Regions from separate parts of the Brachybacterium kimchii genome, predicted to be linked through region 1. Evidence: riboswitches for the same ligand, from Rfam matches in the RefSeq annotation. Region 1 holds a riboswitch; each other region holds the start of a gene.
What was found. A riboswitch is a leader RNA that binds a small molecule or an ion and turns the genes downstream of it on or off. The one in region 1 is predicted to bind thiamine pyrophosphate.
Positions count from the first base shown of each region.

Region 2: linked by a shared signal. The riboswitch ahead of thiM (hydroxyethylthiazole kinase) and the one ahead of M4486_RS16270 (TenA family protein) in region 1 are both predicted to bind thiamine pyrophosphate.
Region 3: linked by a shared signal. The riboswitch ahead of thiC (phosphomethylpyrimidine synthase ThiC) and the one ahead of M4486_RS16270 (TenA family protein) in region 1 are both predicted to bind thiamine pyrophosphate.
Region 4: linked by a shared signal. The riboswitch ahead of M4486_RS07705 (ECF transporter S component) and the one ahead of M4486_RS16270 (TenA family protein) in region 1 are both predicted to bind thiamine pyrophosphate.

Region 1 is NZ_CP097218.1:3,575,494-3,580,269, forward strand. It holds gene M4486_RS16260 (glycogen debranching N-terminal domain-containing protein) at 1-383, opposite strand, end outside; gene M4486_RS16265 (TenA family protein) at 438-1,097, opposite strand; gene M4486_RS16270 (TenA family protein) at 1,094-1,783, opposite strand; TPP riboswitch at 1,774-1,868, opposite strand; gene M4486_RS16275 (SLC13 family permease) at 1,963-3,138, shown strand; gene M4486_RS16280 (DUF421 domain-containing protein) at 3,151-3,723, opposite strand; gene M4486_RS16285 (aconitate hydratase) at 3,769-4,776, opposite strand, start outside.
Region 2 is NZ_CP097218.1:1,950,237-1,955,012, forward strand. It holds gene M4486_RS09205 (TetR/AcrR family transcriptional regulator) at 40-771, opposite strand; gene M4486_RS09210 (MFS transporter) at 866-2,200, opposite strand; TPP riboswitch at 2,495-2,590, shown strand; gene thiM (hydroxyethylthiazole kinase) at 2,671-3,603, shown strand; gene thiE (thiamine phosphate synthase) at 3,600-4,268, shown strand; gene thiD (bifunctional hydroxymethylpyrimidine kinase/phosphomethylpyrimidine kinase) at 4,301-4,776, opposite strand, start outside.
Region 3 is NZ_CP097218.1:3,262,480-3,267,255, forward strand. It holds gene M4486_RS14890 (MFS transporter) at 1-434, opposite strand, end outside; gene thiC (phosphomethylpyrimidine synthase ThiC) at 547-2,304, opposite strand; TPP riboswitch at 2,304-2,414, opposite strand; gene M4486_RS14900 (Ltp family lipoprotein) at 2,667-3,491, shown strand; gene M4486_RS14905 (hypothetical protein) at 3,570-4,373, shown strand; gene M4486_RS14910 (alpha/beta fold hydrolase) at 4,478-4,776, opposite strand, start outside.
Region 4 is NZ_CP097218.1:1,604,050-1,608,825, reverse strand. It holds gene M4486_RS07710 (ATP-binding cassette domain-containing protein) at 1-1,939, opposite strand, end outside; gene M4486_RS07705 (ECF transporter S component) at 1,936-2,646, opposite strand; TPP riboswitch at 2,722-2,828, opposite strand; gene M4486_RS07700 (hypothetical protein) at 3,093-3,671, opposite strand; gene M4486_RS07695 (M13 family metallopeptidase) at 3,679-4,776, opposite strand, start outside.

The DNA of each region.
Region 1 (4,776 bases):
TCGCGGATGCCGCGGCCGGACGCTGTGCGCGTGCGCTCGAGGATCATGAGCGGGTCGCCCGGCAGATCGGGTGCGGTGACGACCCAACGGAACATGACCGCTTGTGCGCTGCGCGTCTCGGCGGGGAGGGGCGAGAGAGTGAGGTGCTCATGGTCCTCGTCCGCGGACTCGGCAGCGTCCTCGACCTCGCAGGTGAGGTCGGAGACGACGCGGGTGTCTCCGAGATAGATGCCCTGCGCGCCGGCGCCCGTGATCGTGCCGTCGGGCGCCGACCAGGCCTGCAGTGGAGCGCGCAGCACCACGGCGAGGTCGTGGAGGAAGGGTTGGTGGTTCTCGAACTGCCGCGGCGCGGACGGGCTCGGGGAGGACGCGTGCGTGCTCACCGCTTCATGCTTGCACGCGCGGTCTTCGTGCGCTCGGCGAATGCACGCCCGCGCTCAGTCCAGCGCCTGCTGCCAGAACGCGGCCTCCATGCGGGTGGCCGTGCGGAAGATCCTCTCGAGCCGCGCCCGGCGGTGGGCAGGCAGGTCGCCGCCCGCGAGCTCGTCGAGCCGCGCGGCGGCCACGGCGGCGCTCGCCTGGAACTCCTGCCCCGCGTACTCGGCGATCCACTCGCCGTAGGGATGCTCGGCGCCCTCGGCGAGGCGCGGCGCGAGCGCGGTCCCGATCTCCGCATAGCCGATCGCGCAGGGCGCGAGGGCGACCTGCAGGTCCAGGGCGTCCCCGGCCATGCCGGTGTCCAGGACGAAGCGCGTGTAGGCGACGGTGCCGGGCTTCTCGTCGGCCGTCTCGAGCACCTCGCGGTCGATGCCCCACGACGCCGTGAGCCGCACGTGCAGAGCGGTCTCGGTGACGATCGCGGTCAGGGAGTCCGCGGCCGAGCGGATGCCCTCGAGAGTGTCGGCCTTGTACGCGGCCAGGGCATTGGCCCGCGCGAACTGGAAGAGGAACAGGTAGTCCTGGACCAGGTAGTCCTGGAAGGCGGCCAGGGGGAGCGTGCCCTCGCCCAGCCGCGTCACGAAGGGATGGTGGACGTAGGCGTCCCAGTCCTCGGCGGCGGAGGCCTTGAGCCGGTCGAACAGGGAAGGTGCGCTCATGCCGACGCCCCCTCGGGGGCCGTCTCGTAGGCCGCGTCGAAGAAGTCGTTCTCGAGCCGGACGGTGCGCGCGAAGAAGCTGCGCACGCGCTCGGGGTCCTCGATCTCGGCGGCGTCGAGCTCGGCGCGCAGGAAGTCCACGAGATCGCGGAAACCGGGACCGTCGTGCAGGGAGATCCACTCGGCGTGGACGAAGCTCTCGGGCAGGGGAGCGGGCGCCCTGGTCGCCCAGTCCAGGTAGAGCCATTCGGTGACCAGCAGGACCGCGAGGATCGCGGCGTGGTCGCGGGTCTCCGCGGCCTCGCGGAACACGTCGAGGAAGCCGTCGGTGGGTGCGGTGTTCGGGATCTGCGCGCGCTGCTCCTCGCTCACCCCGAGCGCGTCGAGGGCGCGCAAGAAGTACGTGTTCTCGTCACCGGCGACCTCTCCGGCGAAGCGCGCGAAGCGCAGCCGGGCGGCGGGGGTGCGGGCGGTGGCCAGCGCGGCGCCGATCAGCTGCAGGAAGGCGTCGAGGAAGCGATGGTCCTGCACCAGGTAGCGCGCCATCACCTCGTCCGGGACGGTTCCCGCGTGCAGCTCGCGCACGAAGCGGTGACCGACGGCGCGCTCCCACGCCTGGGCGTGCTGGTGGCGCAGGGACGCCGTCAACGCGGCATCCTCGAAGAACGGACGTGGGGCACGTGTCATGGCGGCAATCCCTCCGCGAGTACGAGCTCGATCAGGTTCAGCGGGTGTGTTCTCAGCCCTGGTCAGGGCACCCCGTGCACGTGCGAGGCTATCGCCGCCGCGCCCATCGGACACGGTCGTCCCGCGGCGTGAGAGGGAGCGGGGCCTGCGGGAGGACGCCGCGGTCTACGCTTCGCAGCATGCTCGGACTCCTGCGCAGGCGCGCCGGCGCGCTCGCGATCGGGGCGCTCGCCCTGGGCGCCGTGCTGTGCGTCCTCAGCGGCGGGCTGCCTTCGCAGGATCTCGCAGCACTGATGGCGCGGGTCGCGCCCGTGCTCGGATTCGTCCTCGCGATCGCGGTGCTCGCCGAGCTCGCGCGCGAAGCAGGACTCCTGGACGTGATCGCCCACGGCCTCACCGTCCTCGCGCACGGGCGCACCGCGGTGCTGTGGTGCGCCGTGTGCGCGCTCGCCGTGGTGTGCACGGCCTTCTTCTCCCTGGACACGACGGCGCTGATCATGACCCCGGTGGTCGTGCTCACGGCGCGGCGCGTCGACGTGCCCGCGGTGCCCTTCGCCCTGGCCACGGTGTGGCTCGCGAACACGGCGTCCCTGCTGCTGCCGGTCTCGAACCTCACGAACCTGCTGGCCAGGGACGTCCTGGGCGGGGGCACGGCGTCCTTCCTGGCCCGCAGCGCGGCACCGACCCTGGTCGCGATCGTGGTGCCGGTGGCCCTCGTGGCCGTCGTCCATCGCCGGGACCTGCAGGGTCGATTCCGGGCGTCGCCCGCCCCGCAGATCCATGACCGCGCGCTGCTGCGGATCAGCGGATGCGTGGTCGTCGTGCTGCTGCCCCTGCTCGTGGTGGTGCCCGCGGTGTGGATCCCGGCGGGCGCCGCCGCGCTCGTGCTGCTGCTCGCCTTCGCGCTGCGGCGCCGCGAGGCGATCGGAGCGCACCTGGTGCCCTGGCGTCCGCTCGCGATCGCCCTCGCCCTCTTCGTGCTGGTGGAGACCGCGCACGTGCAGGGTGCGACGTCGTTCGTGCTGCGCGCGGCCGACGGCGGCACGGGGCCGATGGGGCTGCTGCGCACGGCCGGCACCTCGGCGCTCGCGGCGAACGTGCTCGACAACCTCCCCGCCTTCCTCCTCCTCGAGCATCGCGCGGGGGACGATCCCACCTCCACCATGGCCCTGCTGATCGGTGTGGACGCGGGGCCGCTCATCACCCCGTGGGCATCGTTGGCCACGCTCCTGTGGCATCAGCGGATGCAGGCGATGGGCGTGCGGATCCCCTGGGTGCGCTTCATGGCGCTGGGCGCGGTCGCGGTGGTGATCACGGTGCCGCTGGCGACTCTCGCGCTGGCCGTCCTGGAGTGAGCGGTCGGGCGCTCAGGCGGCCCCCGGCTCGGACAGCAGACGCTCGGGGATCCGCTCGCGTCCGTCGACCTGGGCCACGAGATCGCGGTCGATCCGGCTGCCGCGCCGGACGATCGTGAGCGTGCCGCGGACCTCGAGGATCACCAGCTCCACCTCGTCGAGGGCGAGCACCCCGCTCACGCGCAGACGATCCAGCAGCATGCCGCGCGTCAGCCTGCTGCGACGCAGGCCGGCCGCGACCGGCTCCCCGTCGACCATGACGACGACGGGACGCGTGCGCCGCAGGAGCAGGGGGACGCGGCGGAACCTGCCCGTGACGTACTCGAGGACGACCAGGGTGCTCAGCACGACGATCGCGCCGAGCATCGTCGGGGATTCGCCGAGGGTCGCGCGGGCGGTGATGCCGCCGACGACGGCGAGGACCACGAAGCTGCCGGCGCTGGGCCGGGCCATCAGGCGCGGGCCGATCACCTGCATGAGCAGGGAGAAGAAGCCGTACAGCACGATGGTCGAGGCGACGACGCCGAGGACCGCGCTGCCGCTGATCCCGACGTAGTCGCGCCAGATGAGGTCCCAGTCGATCATGGGGCCATTGTCGTCCCTCGGGACCCGCGCCTCACGACTCGCGACTCACGCCTCGCGCGCGGCGAGCGGGATCCGTCCTCCCGCGAGCACCATCTCCACCTGGCGCGGCGAGAGCCGGTGGTGCACGGCGACCTCCCGGTCCCCGATCCGTGCGGTGAGGTCCGTGCCGGCCTCGAGCGCCGCGTGGACGCCGTCGATCTCGACGAGGTCGCCCGCGGAGATCCGGTCGTGGTCCTCGGGGTCGTCGAACTCGAGGGCGAGGATCCCGAAGTTCGCGAGGTTCTGCCAGTGGATGCGGGCGAAGGACACCGCGATGACCGCCTTCAGCCCCAGGTAGCGGGGAGCGATCACGGCGTGCTCGCGCGAGGAGCCCTGCCCGTAGTTCTTCCCGGCGACCACCACGTGGCCTCCCGAATCCTTCGCCTTCCCGGCGTTCGCGGGATAGTCCGGGTCGATGCGGGTGAAGGTGAACTCGGAGATCTTCGGGATGTTCGAGCGGTACGGGAGCACGCGCGAGCCGGCGGGCATGATCTCGTCGGTCGAGACGTCGTCGCCCATCACCAGGATCACGGGGGCCCGCAGATCGTCGTCGATCGGCGCGAACTCGGGGAGGGAGGAGATGTTCGGCCCCTTCACGAGCTCGACCTCGCGGGCCTCCTCGAGCGGCAGCGGCGGCTGCAGCATGTCCTCGATGCGCGCGAAGGTCTCGGGGAGCTGCGGGCGCGGGGCCGGGATCCCGAGCGAGTCCGTGAGCGTGCGCGGATCGGTGATCCGTCCGGTCAGCGCCGCCGCGGCCGCGGTCTCGGGCGAGCACAGCCACACCGAGTCCTCCTCGGTGCCCGAGCGGCCCGGGAAGTTGCGGGGCATGGTGCGCAGGGAGTTGCGTCCGCTCGCGGGGGCCTGGCCCATCCCGATGCAGCCCAGGCATCCGGACTGGTGGATGCGCGCCCCGGAGGCCACCAGATCGGTGAGCCAGCCGCCGGCGATCAGGTCCGCGAGGACCTCGCGGGAGGTCGGGTTCACGTCGACCGAGACGGCTTCGTGGGCCTGGCG
Region 2 (4,776 bases), 1.6 Mb from region 1:
CGTTGCCGGTCGCGTGCGGCTCTCCGCCCCGAGCGGACGTCAGTTCCGGCCCGTTCCCCAGGCCTCTTTGAGCCGGGCGACGTGGTCGCCGAGGATCTCCGCCATATCCACCGAGGGGTCGATGAGCCATTGCAGCTGCAGCCCGTCCATGAGGGCGACCGTCTCCCGGGCGATGCGCTCCACAGGGGCGTCCTCGCGCACGTCGCCCTTCTCCTGGTCCAGGCGCAGGCAGCGCATGAGCGATTCCATGACCGCCTCGAAGTGATCGAGCATCCACTCGTGCGCGGGGTGGTCGGGGGTGGTGGCCTCGCCCGTGACCGTCGCGTAGAGCAGCACGATCTGGCGGCGCTGCATGTTCAGCCCGGCGACGCGGACGAGATGGTCGAAGGCGGACCACGGCGTGGATCCCTCGGGGGGCATGGGGTCGCTGTCCACGGCGTCGCGATGGGCGAGCACGGCCCCCAGCAGCGCCTTCTTCGAGGGGAAGTGATGGGCGAGGCCCGACGGCGAGATCCCGGCGCCCTCGGCGACCTGCGCCATGGAGGTCGCTCCGAAGCCCTGACGGGCGATGAGGTCCACGGCCGTCTGCAGCGCCTGTTCGCGGACCACCGCGGAGTCCTGCCCGCGGGGCCGTCCCGGGCGTCGACGGACCGGACGCTTCTCGGCGGCCGGCCCCTTGGCGGTGCTGCGCTCGCGCGGCCCGCGCGAGGCGACGGTCCCCTCGGCGGCGCTCGCGGTCGCGGCGGCGCGCGTGGTCTGCTCGGTGTTCATGGGCTCCCCTTCGGCACAGGTCTCCGTCGACCTGGGACGAGAGCGGGCCGGTGCGATCGTGCCGCACCGGCCCGTCATCAATGTGTCACCCCTACTATTTCACGCCGCGGATGAACATCGTGAGCACAGCGCCGATGACGCCCGAGATCGCGGCGGCCACGAAGAGGACCGTGAAGTCGGTGCCCCCGCCGATGCGGGCGAGGAGCATCCCGCCCAGGGCCGGGGCGATCGACTGCGGCAGGGCGTTGGCCATGTTGAAGACGCCCAGGTCCTTGCCCGCCGTCCTGCGGTCGGGGAGCACCTCGAACACGAGTGCGAGGTCGACGGCGAGGTAGGTCCCGTAGGCGAGGCCCATGATGGCCTCGCACAGGAAGAACCCGCCGACGGAGTCGACGTGGGCGAGCATGTAGGTGCCCAGTCCGAAGACGAGGATCGACCCCGCCACGAGCACCTTGCGGCGTCCGATCCGGTCGGAGATCCATCCGGCGGCCAGTCCGGCGACCATGGACAGCACCGTGTAGATCGTGACGCCGGTGGCGACCGCGGTGGCGGCCGCCGCGTCCTCGAGCCCCAGGTGGTTCGTCATGAACAGCACGCGGAAGCTGATGAACAGGTAGGAGGCCAGGATGATCATGAACCTGCCCCACCAGGCCAGTCCGAAGTCCGGGAACTTCAGGGGATTGGTCCAGAACGAGGTGACCAGCTCGCGCACGTTGAACGGGTAGCGGTTCTGCTTGAGCACCGGATCCGGGATCATCAGCGCGTAGACGGTCACCAGCACGAAGCCGAGCACGGCGGGGATCATGAACAGCCCCACCATGGTCCCGCCGAAGAACGAGGCCAGCCAGGTCGCGGCCATGATGGCGGAGTTCTGGGCGATGCCCACGATGCCGGAGACCTTGCCGTATTGCTCGTCCGGCAGCTGATCGGCGAGCGAGGCCGTGTATGCCGCGTACGCCATGTTCGCGCAGGCCTGCGCGATGAACCAGCCGGTGGCCAGCACCACGACGTTCGGCGCGATCGCCATGATGAGGATCGCCGCGCACATCGCGAAGGCCCCGCCGATGATCCACGGTCGGCGCCGCCCCAGTCCCGATCGCGTGCGATCGGAGAGGCGTCCGCCGAGGGCGTTGAAGACGAGCGCTGCGATCGCGCCCGGGGCGAGGGCGGCGGCCGCGATCGAGGCCTGCTCCGCCGGGAGGTCCGAGAGCGTGCGGGCCTTCATCTGGACCGACACCGTCGCGGGCCCCATCAGGGCGACGAACAGGCCGAACTGCCCCAGGAAGATGCCGATGACATACCAGATCGGCTTCTTCCGGTCCGGCTTGATGCCCATGGCGGGCACGCGCAGTCGCGGGCCGAGGATGTTGGGGCTGCCCGTCGGGTCGACGGTCGGATCGACCTCGAGATCGGGTGCGGCAGTGGACACGGGAGACTCCTTCGTCATGACCGTCGGGCGATGCTCGCGACGGTGTGCGTGCGGTCCGTGCGACCGTGCCGAAAGTATTAGTTGCCACGAACTATTTTGTCGAGCCGCGGACTTCCGCACGGACGTCCTGGACGCCCGACCGACTCTCTGAGCTGGTCACCCCGAGCAGCGCCGTGCCACACATCACAGGCGCGCACCACAGGATTCCGTGGCGCCACGGGCGTGCGGAGCGTCGTGTCGGCCGTGGAGCGGGCGGCGCGCCCCGGCGTCCTCTCCGGCGCGCTAGGCTCGTCGGCACGTGACACGGGGTGCCGCCGATGGCGGCTGAGAGCAGACCCGTCGAACCTGATCCAGTCAGCGCTGGCGTAGGGAATGTCCGAAGCCGCGGCCGGGTGCCGACGATCCTCCAGGATCCTCGCCGATCACCCGCCGCGGCCGCTCCGGCCCCTCGCCCCGACGAGAGGAGCCCGATGGCCCCCGCAACCCCCGCAGACGGCATCCCCGAGGTCGCCGCCGATCCCTCCGCGCGCCCCGCGGCACCCGTCGGTCCCGTCGATCCCGCAGGGCTCGCCGCCCGCTGCGGCGACCTTCTGGACGCGGTGCGCGAGCGCGGTCCGCTGGTCCACGCCATCACGAACTCTGTGGTCACGAACGTGACGGCGAACGTGGTGCTCGCGATCGGCGCCGCCCCGGCGATGGTCGACATCGTGGGCGAGGCCGGCGACTTCGCCGCGGTCGCCGACGGTCTTCTCATCAACCTGGGCACCCCCGCGCCCGAGCAGCGCGAGGCCATGCGCGAAGCCGTCAGCGGCGCCCGCCGCTCGGGCACGCCGTGGGTCCTGGACCCTGTCGCGATCGGATCGCTGCGGGTGCGCACGCCTCTCGCCGCCGAGCTGGTGGCCCAGGGACCGACCGCCGTGCGCGGCAACGCCTCGGAGATCCTCGCCCTCGCCGGTGAGGGCACGGGCGGCCGAGGCGTCGACTCCTCCGACCCGATCGACGCGGCCGTCGCGGCGGCGACCGGCCTGGCGCGGACCCACGGCACGGTGGTCGCGGTCTCCGGCGAGCGCGACCTCATCACCGACGGGAGCACTCTCGTGGAGGTCGCCGGTGGCAGTGCGATGCTGACCCGCATGACCGGCGGGGGCTGCGCCCTCGGCGCCGTGATCGCGACCTTCCTGGGCGTGCGACCCGACGGGACGCCTGCTCTCGAGGCCGTCGTCGCCGCGCATTCCGCCTACTCCGCGGCGGCCGAGCGCGCCGCCTCCGGGGCCGATGGTCCGGGCACCTTCGCGCCCCGGCTGCTCGACGCCCTCGCCGCCATCGGCCCGGACGAGCTCCGGGCGCCCGGGCGCCTGCACGTCAGCCTCGCGGATCAGGGCGACGGGGGCGAGGCGGCATGAGGCCCTCGAGCGAGAGCCTCGGCCTGTACCTCGTCACCGACGCCGCGCTGTGCGGTGCGCGCGGCATCGTGCGCACGGTCGAGCTCGCCGTCGAGGGCGGTGCGCGCGTGGTGCAGCTGCGGGAGAAGCACGCGGACCTCGCCGAGCACGTGCGCCTGCTGGAGCGTCTCGCGCGGGTGATCGACGCCCGCGCGCTGCTGCTGGTGAACGACCGCGTGGACGCCGCCGTCGCGGCACGCGAGCAGGGGATCCGCGTGGACGGCGTGCACCTGGGGCAGGGCGACGAGGACGTGCGCCGTGCACGAGAACTGCTCGGGCCCGACGCCGTCATCGGGCTCAGCGCGAACACGTCGGCGCATCTGGACGCCGTGGCCGCGCTGCCGGAGGGCACCGTCGACCACGTGGGCATCGGCGCGATCCGCGCGACCGCCACCAAGGCGGATCATCCGCCGGCCCTCGGCGTCGAGGGGTTCGCGCTGCTCGCGGCCGCGTCCCCGGTGCCGAGCGTCGCGATCGGCGGGATCACCACGGCCGACGTCCCGGCCCTGCGGCGCGCGGGCGCCTCGGGGTGCGCGGTAGTCTCGGCGGTCTGCGCGGCCGACGACCCCCTGCGCGCGTCCCGCGTGCTCAGCGCGGCCTGGACCGAGGCGGCGCCGGACCGGTGACCCCGGGTCCGCAGGGCGAGCCGGCGCCGGGGTCAGCGCGCCGGGATCCCCTCGCCCTCCCACAGCGCGAAGAAGTGGTGCAGCGGTCCGTGGCCGCGCCCCACGTCGAGCCGGTCGCTCGCGGCGAGCGCGCCATGGAGGTACTCCTTGGCGCCGCGCACGGCGTCCTCGACGGGCATGCGCGGCAGCCGAGCGGCGATCGCCGCCGAGAGCGTGCAGCCGGTGCCGTGGTCGTTGGTCGTCTCGATGCGCGGGGCGGGCAGCTCGAGGATGCCCTCGCTCCCGCACAGCAGATCGGTGCTGGTGGGCGACCCCTCGAGGTGGCCGCCCTTGAGGAGGACGCGGCGCGGTCCGAGGGCCAGCAGGTCGTGGGCGCGCCGGCGCATCTCCGCCTCGCTCCAGTCGGGCTCCTCCCCCAGCAGCACCGCGGCCTCGGGCAGGTTCGGGGTGAGGACGTCGGCCAGCGGCACGAGCTGCTCGCGCACGGCGTCGACCGCGTCCTCGTCCA
Region 3 (4,776 bases), 310 kb from region 1:
GACCAGACCTCCGGCGCCAGTGCGCTGCCGAGCGCCGCGACGACGAAGAAGACCATGTCCGCCATGAACAGCCGGTACCGGCCGAAGCGGTCCACGAGGTACCCGCCGGCCAGGGCCCCGACCACCGCGCCGACCATGATCGACGCGTTGACCAGGCCCGTCATGAAGCCGTCGAGTCCGAACTGCACTTTGATGGCGGGCAGTCCGAAGGCGATCGACGAGAAGTCGTAGGCGTCCATGAAGATCCCGCCGAGGGCCAGCAGGATCACCGCGGTCGCCTTCGGATCGCGCGATCCGAGCGCAGAGAGGATCCGGCTGACGTCGGCTGCGGAGGAGACCCGCAGGGGCACGTCGGCGTCAGGACGGGCGCCGGGTTCGGGACGCGCGGAGCTGTTTTCGAGCGCGTTGGAAGAGGGGTCCATCGTCGGGGGCATGGGAACGATTGTGGGGGCCGTCGGCTGAGGTGCGTCGGTGTGTGTCGGAATGTGTCGGAGGGAGTAGTGTGCGCCCTCCAACGTTCCGATAGGGCCTCCGGGTCATGGGAAGTCATTCACCCACCGGCACCCCGACCCCCGGCTCCGGGAGGTACACGGTCCCGCCGCGCTCGCGGAACTCCCGGGACTTCTCCGCCATGCCCGCCGCCGCGATCTCCTGCTGGGCGGCCTCGCCGCCGAACTCGTCGCGGATGTCCTGCGAGATCTTCATCGAGCAGAACTTCGGTCCGCACATCGAGCAGAAGTGCGCGGTCTTCGCGGGCTCGGCCGGCAGGGTCTCGTCGTGGTACTCCTCGGCCAGCTGCGGGTCCAGGGAGAGTCCGAACTGGTCGCGCCAGCGGAACTCGAAGCGCGCCTTCGACAGAGCGTCGTCCCGTGAGCGGGCCCCGGGGTGGCCCTTGGCGACATCGGCCGCGTGGGCGGCGATCTTGTAGGTGATCACGCCCGTCTTCACGTCGTCGCGGTCCGGCAGACCCAGGTGCTCCTTCGGGGTCACGTAGCAGAGCATCGCGGTGCCGTAGCGGGCGATCTCCGTCGCCCCGATCGCCGAGGTGATGTGGTCATACGCAGGGGCGACGTCCGTGACCAGCGGCCCGAGCGTGTAGAACGGCGCCCCGTCGCACAGCTCCTGCTGGCGCTCCACGTTCTCGCGCACCAGGTGCAGCGGCACGTGGCCAGGGCCCTCGACCATCACCTGCACGTCGTGCTGCCAGGCGCGGCGGGTGAGCTCGGCGAGGGTGTCGAGCTCGGCGAACTGGGCGGCGTCGTTCGCATCTGCCAGGGACCCGGGACGCAGCCCGTCGCCGAGCGAGAAGGAGACGTCGTAGCGGGCGAAGATCTCGCACAGCTCGTCAAAGTGCTCGTAGAGGAAGTTCTCCCGGTGCCTGGCGAGGCACCAGCCGGCCAGGATCGAGCCGCCGCGCGAGACGATGCCCGTCACCCGGTTCGCCGTCAGCGGCACGTAGCGCAGCAGCACGCCGGCGTGGATCGTCATGTAGTCCACGCCCTGCTCGGCCTGCTCGATCACCGTGTCCCGGAATATCTCCCAGGTGAGCGCGTTCGCGTCGCCGTTCACCTTCTCCAGAGCCTGGTAGATCGGGACGGTGCCGATCGGCACGGGGGAGTTGCGCAGGATCCACTCGCGAGTGGTGTGGATGTCGTCCCCGGTGGACAGATCCATGACCGTGTCCGCACCCCAGCGGGTGGCCCACTCGAGCTTGGAGACCTCCTCGGCGATCGACGAGGTGACCGCCGAGTTCCCGATGTTCGCGTTGACCTTCACCAGGAAGCGTCGGCCGATGATCATCGGTTCCGCCTCGGGGTGGTTCACGTTCGCGGGGATGATCGCGCGGCCCGCGGCGAGCTCCTCGCGCACGAGCTCGACGTCGCAGCCCTCCCGCAGCGCCACGAAACGCATCTCGGGGGAGATCTCGCCTCGACGGGCGTAGTGCATCTGCGTGACGGTGCGTCCGCCGACCGAGCGGACCGGCGAGCGACGCGCGCCGCGCCACTCGGCGCTCGCCCCGCCGCGGCGCACCGCCCCGCGGCCGTCATCGGCCAGGTCACGGGCACGTCCCTGGTACTCCTCGACGTCGCCGCGATCGCGGATCCAGTTCTCGCGCAGCGCGGGCAGGCCGACCTCCGGCTCGCTGCCGGGGCCGGCGGTCCGGTAGACCTCGAGCGGCGGGTTCGGCGTCCCGGTGGGGGAGTCGTCCTGGGAGATCCTCGTGACCGGCACGCGGATGTCGTGCTCGGAGTCCTCGAGGTGGCCGAGGCAGTGGGTGGGGTAGTTCTCAGGGCGTGCAGACATGCAGTCGCTCTCCTTCTTCCTTCGCCGGCATGACCCGGAGCAGGTTCGGTCGGTACTCGGACTGCGTCAGTCCGATCTCAGCCCGTTGCGACGGGCACCCGAGGGATCGGCGACGACCGTAGCACGGGGGACGTGCGGTGGCGGCGGGCGGTCCGCGACGGGCAACGCACGCGGAGTCGCACGGCGGACTCGGTCGGATCCCACGCGTCCCGTCTGCCGCGGTGTCGGGTCGCGAGACGTCGGGTCGGCCGTCCGAGATGTCCGTAGAGTTCTCCCTGCCGTCCCTCCTCCGCGCACGCTGACGGGTCCGCGAACCCTCGCGACGGGGGCCCGCACATACCTCCTTCCGAACGGAACGACAGATGACCAGCTCGACCCCTTCCCCCGAGAACAACGGCTCCGCGAACTCCGGGTTCCCCGACGCCGGGTCCGCGAATGGTGCCTACGGCTCCGCCGGCGACACCTATGGTTCGGCGAGCGGTCCCTACGGGGCCGCGGACGGAGCCTCCGGCTCCGCGGCCCCCGCCCCGCAGTACGGGGACTCCTCGCAGGCCCCGCAGTTCTCCGCGTCCCCGCAGACCCCGGGCCAGGGGCAGGAGCCGCCGAAGAAGTCCAAGACGCTGTGGTGGGTGCTGGGCGGCTGCGGCTGCCTCGCGCTGCTCGCGATCGCGGCCGTCATCATCGTGATCGTCGTGCTCGTCAACAGCGCAGACACCGATGACGAGCCCGCTCCGACCACGGTCTCCGCCTCCTCGTCCGACGACGACGCGTCGGACGAGCCCAGCGACTCCGCCACGCCCTCCGACCACACCGTCGACGCGACCCCGGACGACGAGTCGTCGGCCGACGCCGACGATTCCGGCGACTCCGCTGCCGACGGCACGGACGTCGACCCCGACGACAAGGACGGCGCCCTCGCCGACGCGAAGATCCAGTCCGACATGCTCTTCTCCTCGAAGAAGGGCATCCACGACACCCTCGTCTTCGAGGGCTACAGCGAGGAGACCGCCACCTACGCGGTCGACCACGTGGACGCCGACTGGAACAAGAACGCGCTGGAGAAGGCCAAGTCGTACTCCGCGGACGGCATGTCCGACGACGAGATCCGCGACCAGATCACCTCCGAGTACGGCGAGCAGTTCACGAAGGAGCAGGCGGACTACGCGATCAAGCACCTGCACGACTGAGCGCGTCGTCGGTGGCGCCGCCGCGCCGCGTCACCCCACAACGGCTGGTTCGTCGGTCCTTCGGAGCAGAATGCGCACATGAGACCGACCAGCGATCCGGCCGAGGAGCCGGGGGAGTGCAGGGGTACAGCCCCGCCCGAGGGCGCCTCGGTCTTCGACGCCCTGTGCGCCCACTACGCCCAGGGGCTCGCGAGCGGCGGTGACGTGCGCTGGCTCGCCCACGCGTGGTCCACGCTCGCCGTCGTCGGTGAGGTGCCCGTCGAGATCCCGTCGGGAGGCGTCGAAGGGGCCGATGCGCGCATCCGCCTGGCGGCGCTCGCCCTGTTCGGCGCCACCTATGACGGCACGGACGAGGAGCCCGAGCCGCCTGCGATCCTCGAGGGGGCCCATGCCCTCGCCGCGGCCGACATGGCCGCGTGGATGGCCGCGCATGACCTGATGACCGTCGCCCAGCTGCAGGCCGAGGCCGAGCGCGTCGACCCGGACGGCCCGACGGCGGAGGTCCCGGCGGCAGACAGCGCGGCCCGGGAGCAGTCCGACACGTACCCGGCCCGGGACGCCCCGGTCACCGACCCTGCCCTGTGCACGGAGGACGTCGAGTTCGCGATCGACGCGGTCGCCGGCGAGGTCATCAGCGCCTACTCGCGGCTGCGTCCGCACGTCGTCGCGCTCTTCGCCGAGCTGTGGGCGCAGAGCTACCCCGCGTCGGACCCGGAGGACGCGGACGACTCCCGCAACGGCGGGACCTTCGTGTTCCCGCACTCGACCTATCCGCTGCCCGACAACGAGACGCTGATGATCCTGAACGACAACGGCAGCGACACGGAGAAGCGCGCCGCCATGCTGCGGCTCTTCGCGCAGATGCAGTCGCTGAGGACCTGAGCCGTCCGCAGCGGTCCGCAGCGGCCCCGCATCCGGGCTCGCCGCCGATCGGGCTCGATTCGGTCAGTCCGACTCGATCAGTCCGACTCGATCAGCCGAAGCGATCAGTCCGCGAGGAAGTCTGTGATCAGCGCGTTCACCCGGTCCGGGCACTGACGGTTCGACCAGTGCCCCGCCCCGGCGATCAGTTCGAACCTCGCACCGGGGATGGCGTCCGCCGCGGCGCGCGTTGTCTTCGGCGGCACGGCCACGTCCTTGCTGCCCTGGATGATCAGCGTCGGGCACTTGATGCGATGCAGATCGGGACGCAGGTCGACGGTCATGCGCCGGAAGCCGATCGAGGCGTTCTGCCAGTCCGAGGAGGCCGAGCCGTGGGCGAGCACGTCGGCATGGAACTCGTCGA
Region 4 (4,776 bases), 2.0 Mb from region 1:
CGAAGTATCCGATCCGCAGGGCCTCCTTGAGACCCAGCAGCCACGTGGTCCCGGAGAACACGGGCAGGGGAGAGGCGAGCACCGTGGACCAGCAGAGGCCGACCGCCGCGAGCTCGATCGGGATCAGACGCAGCGCCGTGCTGCGCACCCCGCGCACGGCGAGCGGGGCGAGGACCGCGACGAGCACGCACGAGAGGAGACCGAGCTGCCAGCGGTCGATCGCGAAGGAGCCGACGGCCGCTGCCACGGCGATCGCGATGGTGGTCAGCGGGTTGAGCGTGTCGGCGGGGGCAGGACGGGCACGGCGGGGCGAGCGGAGGGTCGTATCGGTTGCGGTTGCGGTTGCGGATGCGGATGCGGGTGCGGTTGCCGGCGCCAGTGCCGGTGCCAGCGCGGTGTCGGTCGCGGCCGGCTCCGGGGAGGCGGACTGCGCGTCGTCGCCCGTGCTCACGTGCTCCGCGAGGTCCATGCGCACGTGCGCGCGCGTGATGAGATCGGGGTCGTGCGTCGCGGCCAGCACTGCGCAGCCGCGCGCGGACGCCTCCTCGAGCAGGGCGAACAGCTGGGTGCGACGCTCCTGGTCGAGTCCCACGGTGGGCTCGTCCAGCACGAGGAGGGCGGGTTCCTGGGCGAGGGCGGCGATGATCGCGAGGCGTCGTTGCTCGCCCCCGGAGAGCTCGAAGGGCTGAGCGTCCGAGAGGTGCGCGAGGTCGGCGCGCCGCAGCAGGCTCTCGGCGAGTTCGGGGTCGTGCGCCCAGGGCGAGGCGGTGACCTCAGCGCGCACGGTGCGGGCGACGAAGGAGTGCTCGGGCTCCTGAGGGACGAAGGCGATCTTGGTGGGCTCGGGACGTTCGAGGTGTCCTCCGGCCGGATCGGCGAGGCCCAGGATCGTGCGCAGGAGCGTGGTCTTGCCGCTGCCGCTCGGCCCGGTGAGGACCGCGACACATCCTGTGGGAACGGCCAGGTCGATGCCGTCGAGGAGGGGCGAGGCGACGGCCCGCTTCCCCCGGACCTCGTCCCGTCGTCGCCGTCGCGTGATCGAGACTCTCGAGAGCGACAGCACCGGCGGGCCGCACGTGCCGGATGCGCGCGCAGGGGCCGGCATGGCGGCCGGGTCGGGAGCGGCGGCCGGATCGGGCATGGTGGCCGGATCGGGCTGCTCGAGGACGTCGTCGGGAGCGCCGTCCGCGAGCACGTGCGCCTGCGCTCCGAGCACGATCACGCGGTCCACGTGCGGGGCCCAGCCCTCGGCGTCGTGGTCGGCGACCACCAGGGTGCGATCGCCGACCGCATCCAGGATCGCGGCGCGGACCGCGCAGGCCGTCGGCCGATCGAGCATGCTCAGCGGCTCGTCCAGCAGCAGCGCACCGGGATCCAGCGCCAGGGAGCCGGCGAGGGCGAGCCTCTGCTGCTGCCCGCCGCTGAGATCCCACGGCGAGGTCGCGGCGTCCAGCCCGACGCGCGCCGCGTGCAGGGCGGAGGTCACGCGGCGCTGGATCTCCTCGCGGTCCAACGCCGCGTTCTCGGGCCCGAAGGCCGCGTCCCGGCCGACGCTCCCGCCGATCAGGGCGTGCAGCGGCTGCTGCAGGAGCAGTCCGCGCTCGCCCGGCCGGGTGGGGCCGGTGGCATCACCCGCGAGGTCGCCCGTGCTGGTGTCGAGCAGGCCCGTGAGGGCCCGGAGCACCGTCGACTTGCCGCCGCCGCTGGGCCCCGTGAGCAGCACGCGCTGGCCGGCCGGGATGTGCAGGGTGAGGTCGTCGATCGTCGGGCGGGAGCGGGTCGACGGCGTCCAGGTGACGGCGTCGAGAGCGAGCGGCACGGCGGCGTGGGAGGCGGGGCCCGTTCCGTCGGGAGCCGCGTCGCCGAGCGTCCCGTCGGCCCCAGCGGTCGTCCCGTCGGTCCCAGAGGTCGCCCCGAGCACCGTCGGCCCCGCGCTCATGCGCGCGACCGCCGTCCCCACTGGCGCCCTGCCGGGAAGGCGCTCAGGGCGCCGGTCGCGCCGAGGGCGCGCACGATCAGCCACCCCAGCACCCCGCACAGCAGCGCACCGGAGACGATGAAGAAGCCCAGCAGCGCCCAGGCCGAGGCCCAGGACCACTCGGGGTAGTAGGAGAAGCGCTCGTAGACCCATTCGAGGATCCCCGAGAGCGCGCCGCCGGCGATCGCCACGGGCAGGGTGAAGCGGCGGTAGGCGGTGACGAGGAACGCGATCTCGACGCCTCCGCCCTGCAGCAGGCCGCTGACCACAGTGCCGATGCCCCACTGCCCGCCGAGGACCATCTCGAGGACGGCGGCGATGACCTCCGCCAGCACGGCGGCGCCGGGACGGCGCACGATGAGCATCGCCACCAGCGCGGGCAGGAACCACACGCCCGCGAGCAGCCCCACCGACGGGGGCAGGACGGCCTGCAGCGGGGTGAACAGGGTGTACACCTGGCCCCAGGCGAGGAACACGAAGGCGAAGACGACGCCGATCGCGACCGTCAGCACGAGGTCCACGGTGCGGTAGGCCGGCAGCGGCCGACGTGCGAGGGCGTCGCTCGCCGGTGCTGGTGCTGGTGCCGGTGCTGGTGCCGGGGACGCGCCGGTCGCCGCGGTCTTCTCGGCGCGCGCGGAGGGGGCGGCGGGGGTGGAGCTGGTCGACATCTGGTTCTCCTTCCGATGCGGAAGGGGCCGCGAGGCCCGTCGGCCCCGGATGCAGTCATCCGGCGCGGCGGACATCGCAGAAGAATCCCGACTCCCTACGCCGGTCTGAACCGGATCAGGTTCGAGGGTCTGCGCTCTGTGCGCACTCTCAGCACCTCTGCGGTGCTCCCCTGTCTGTGGATGTCAGCGTCGATGATATCGCGCAGGGCGGTCGGTGCGCCCTCGGGATGTGCGCCAGATCGCCCGGGTCGGCCGATGCCCGACGGCTCGTGCGAGGCGACGGGATCGGACGGTCCCGTCCCGACCGGCTCCCGAACGGGCGAACGGGCGCGAGAAGTACGAAACGGTTGCCAAGAGCGCTCTTGGCAACCGTTTCGTACTTCTCGCGACGCAGACGGGGCGCGGATGGGCCGACGAGCGGTCGGCGGGGCTTCAGCGCGCGCGGATCAGCGGCGGGCGCGGATGGCCTGGTCGATCGCCTCGGCGGCGGCGCGGGGATCGTCGGGGGAGAGCAGGAAGTGGGTGCCCTCGCGACCGATGATCTCCACGAGCGTCCCGGGACGCGAGACCATCAGGCGGTACGAGGACCGCTGCTCGCCGGTGGTGAAGACCTTGCGGCCGGGCAGCGCCTCGATGCTCCCGCTCTCGGGCGCGATCACGCGGCCGCGGCGCCAGCCGAGCCCGCCCACCGTCACGCCGAGCGATTCGCCCGGGATGCGGCGCAGCTGCACGGTGCGGAAGTCGGCGACGGGCCAGGCGGGGCGCGGCAGGAACCCGCCGAGGCTCACGGTCACCCCGTCGACGTCGACCACGAACCGGGTGGCCAGCCGCATCCACGACCAGAAGGCGTACACGAGCACGGCCAGGGCGAGCACCAGGCCCAGCACGACCGTCTCGCCGCGCGCCCAGGCGATCGCGTACCCGGCGATGCCGACGCCGATCACAGCGCTCATGCCGATGCGGGTCCAGCCCACCGCGCCGGGAGTCGTCCGCCCCACGTGGAAGGGCGCCTCCGGCCTGCTCACGGTGTCCTCACCAGATGCTCACGCGGTCTTCGGGCGCGCGGTACATCGCGTCGTCCTCGCGCACGTCGAAGGCCGCGTGGAAGGCGTCGAGGTTGCTCGCGATCGCGTTGCAGCGGAACTCGGCGGGGGAGTGCGGGTCGATCGCCAGCATGCGCGCCGCGTCCTGCGCGCGGGACTTCGCGCGCCACACCGTGGCCCAGGACCAGAACACGCGCTGCAGGCCGCTCAGGTCGTCCAGTCGCGGCGGGTTCCCGCCGGAGCGCGCGAGGTAGGCCTTGATCGCGATGGTGAGGCCGCCCAGGTCGCCGATGTTCTCGCCGATCGTGAGGCTTCCGTTGACATGGGGCAGCTCGTCGCCGCCGATGACCGCGCCATCCCCACCGTCTGCGCCGACCGCGCCGACCGCGTCGCCCCCATCGGCCGCGTCAGTCGCCGTCGCCTCCGCCTGCTCGCGCAGCACGCGCGGGGTGAGGGCGTCGAACTGGTCGATGAGCGCGCGGGTGCGCTGCTCGAAGGCCTCGCGGTCCTCGTCGGTCCACCACGAGCGCAGGTTGCCCTCGCCGTCGTACTTCGAGCCCTGGTCGTCGAAGCCGTGCCCGATCTCGTGGCCGATCACGGCGCCGATGCCGCCGAAGTTCACGGCGTCCTCGGCCTCGGCATCGAAGAACGGCGGCTCGAGGATCGCGGCGGGGAAGACGATCTCGTTCGCGCCCGGGTTGTAGTAGGCGTTGACCGTCTGCGGGGTCATGTGCCACTCGTCGCGGTCGACGGGCCCGGCGAGCTTCGCGAAGTCGTGGGCGGCGTCGTGCGCGCGGGCGGCGCGGACCGAGGCGACGAGGTCGTGGGGGTCGAGCACGAGGCCCTCGTAGGTCCGCCACACGTCGGGGTAGGCGATCTTCGGGGTGAACAGCTCGAGCTTGGCGAGGGCCTTCTCGCGGGTGCCCGGCGTCATCCACTCGAGCGTCGAGATCGACTCCCGATAGGCGTCCAGCAGCGCGCCGACGAGCTCCTGCATGCGCGCCTTGTGGTGCGGCGGGAAGTGCCGGGCCACGTAGTCCTGGCCGATCGCGAAGCCCACGGCCCCCTCGACCAGCGAGATGCCGCG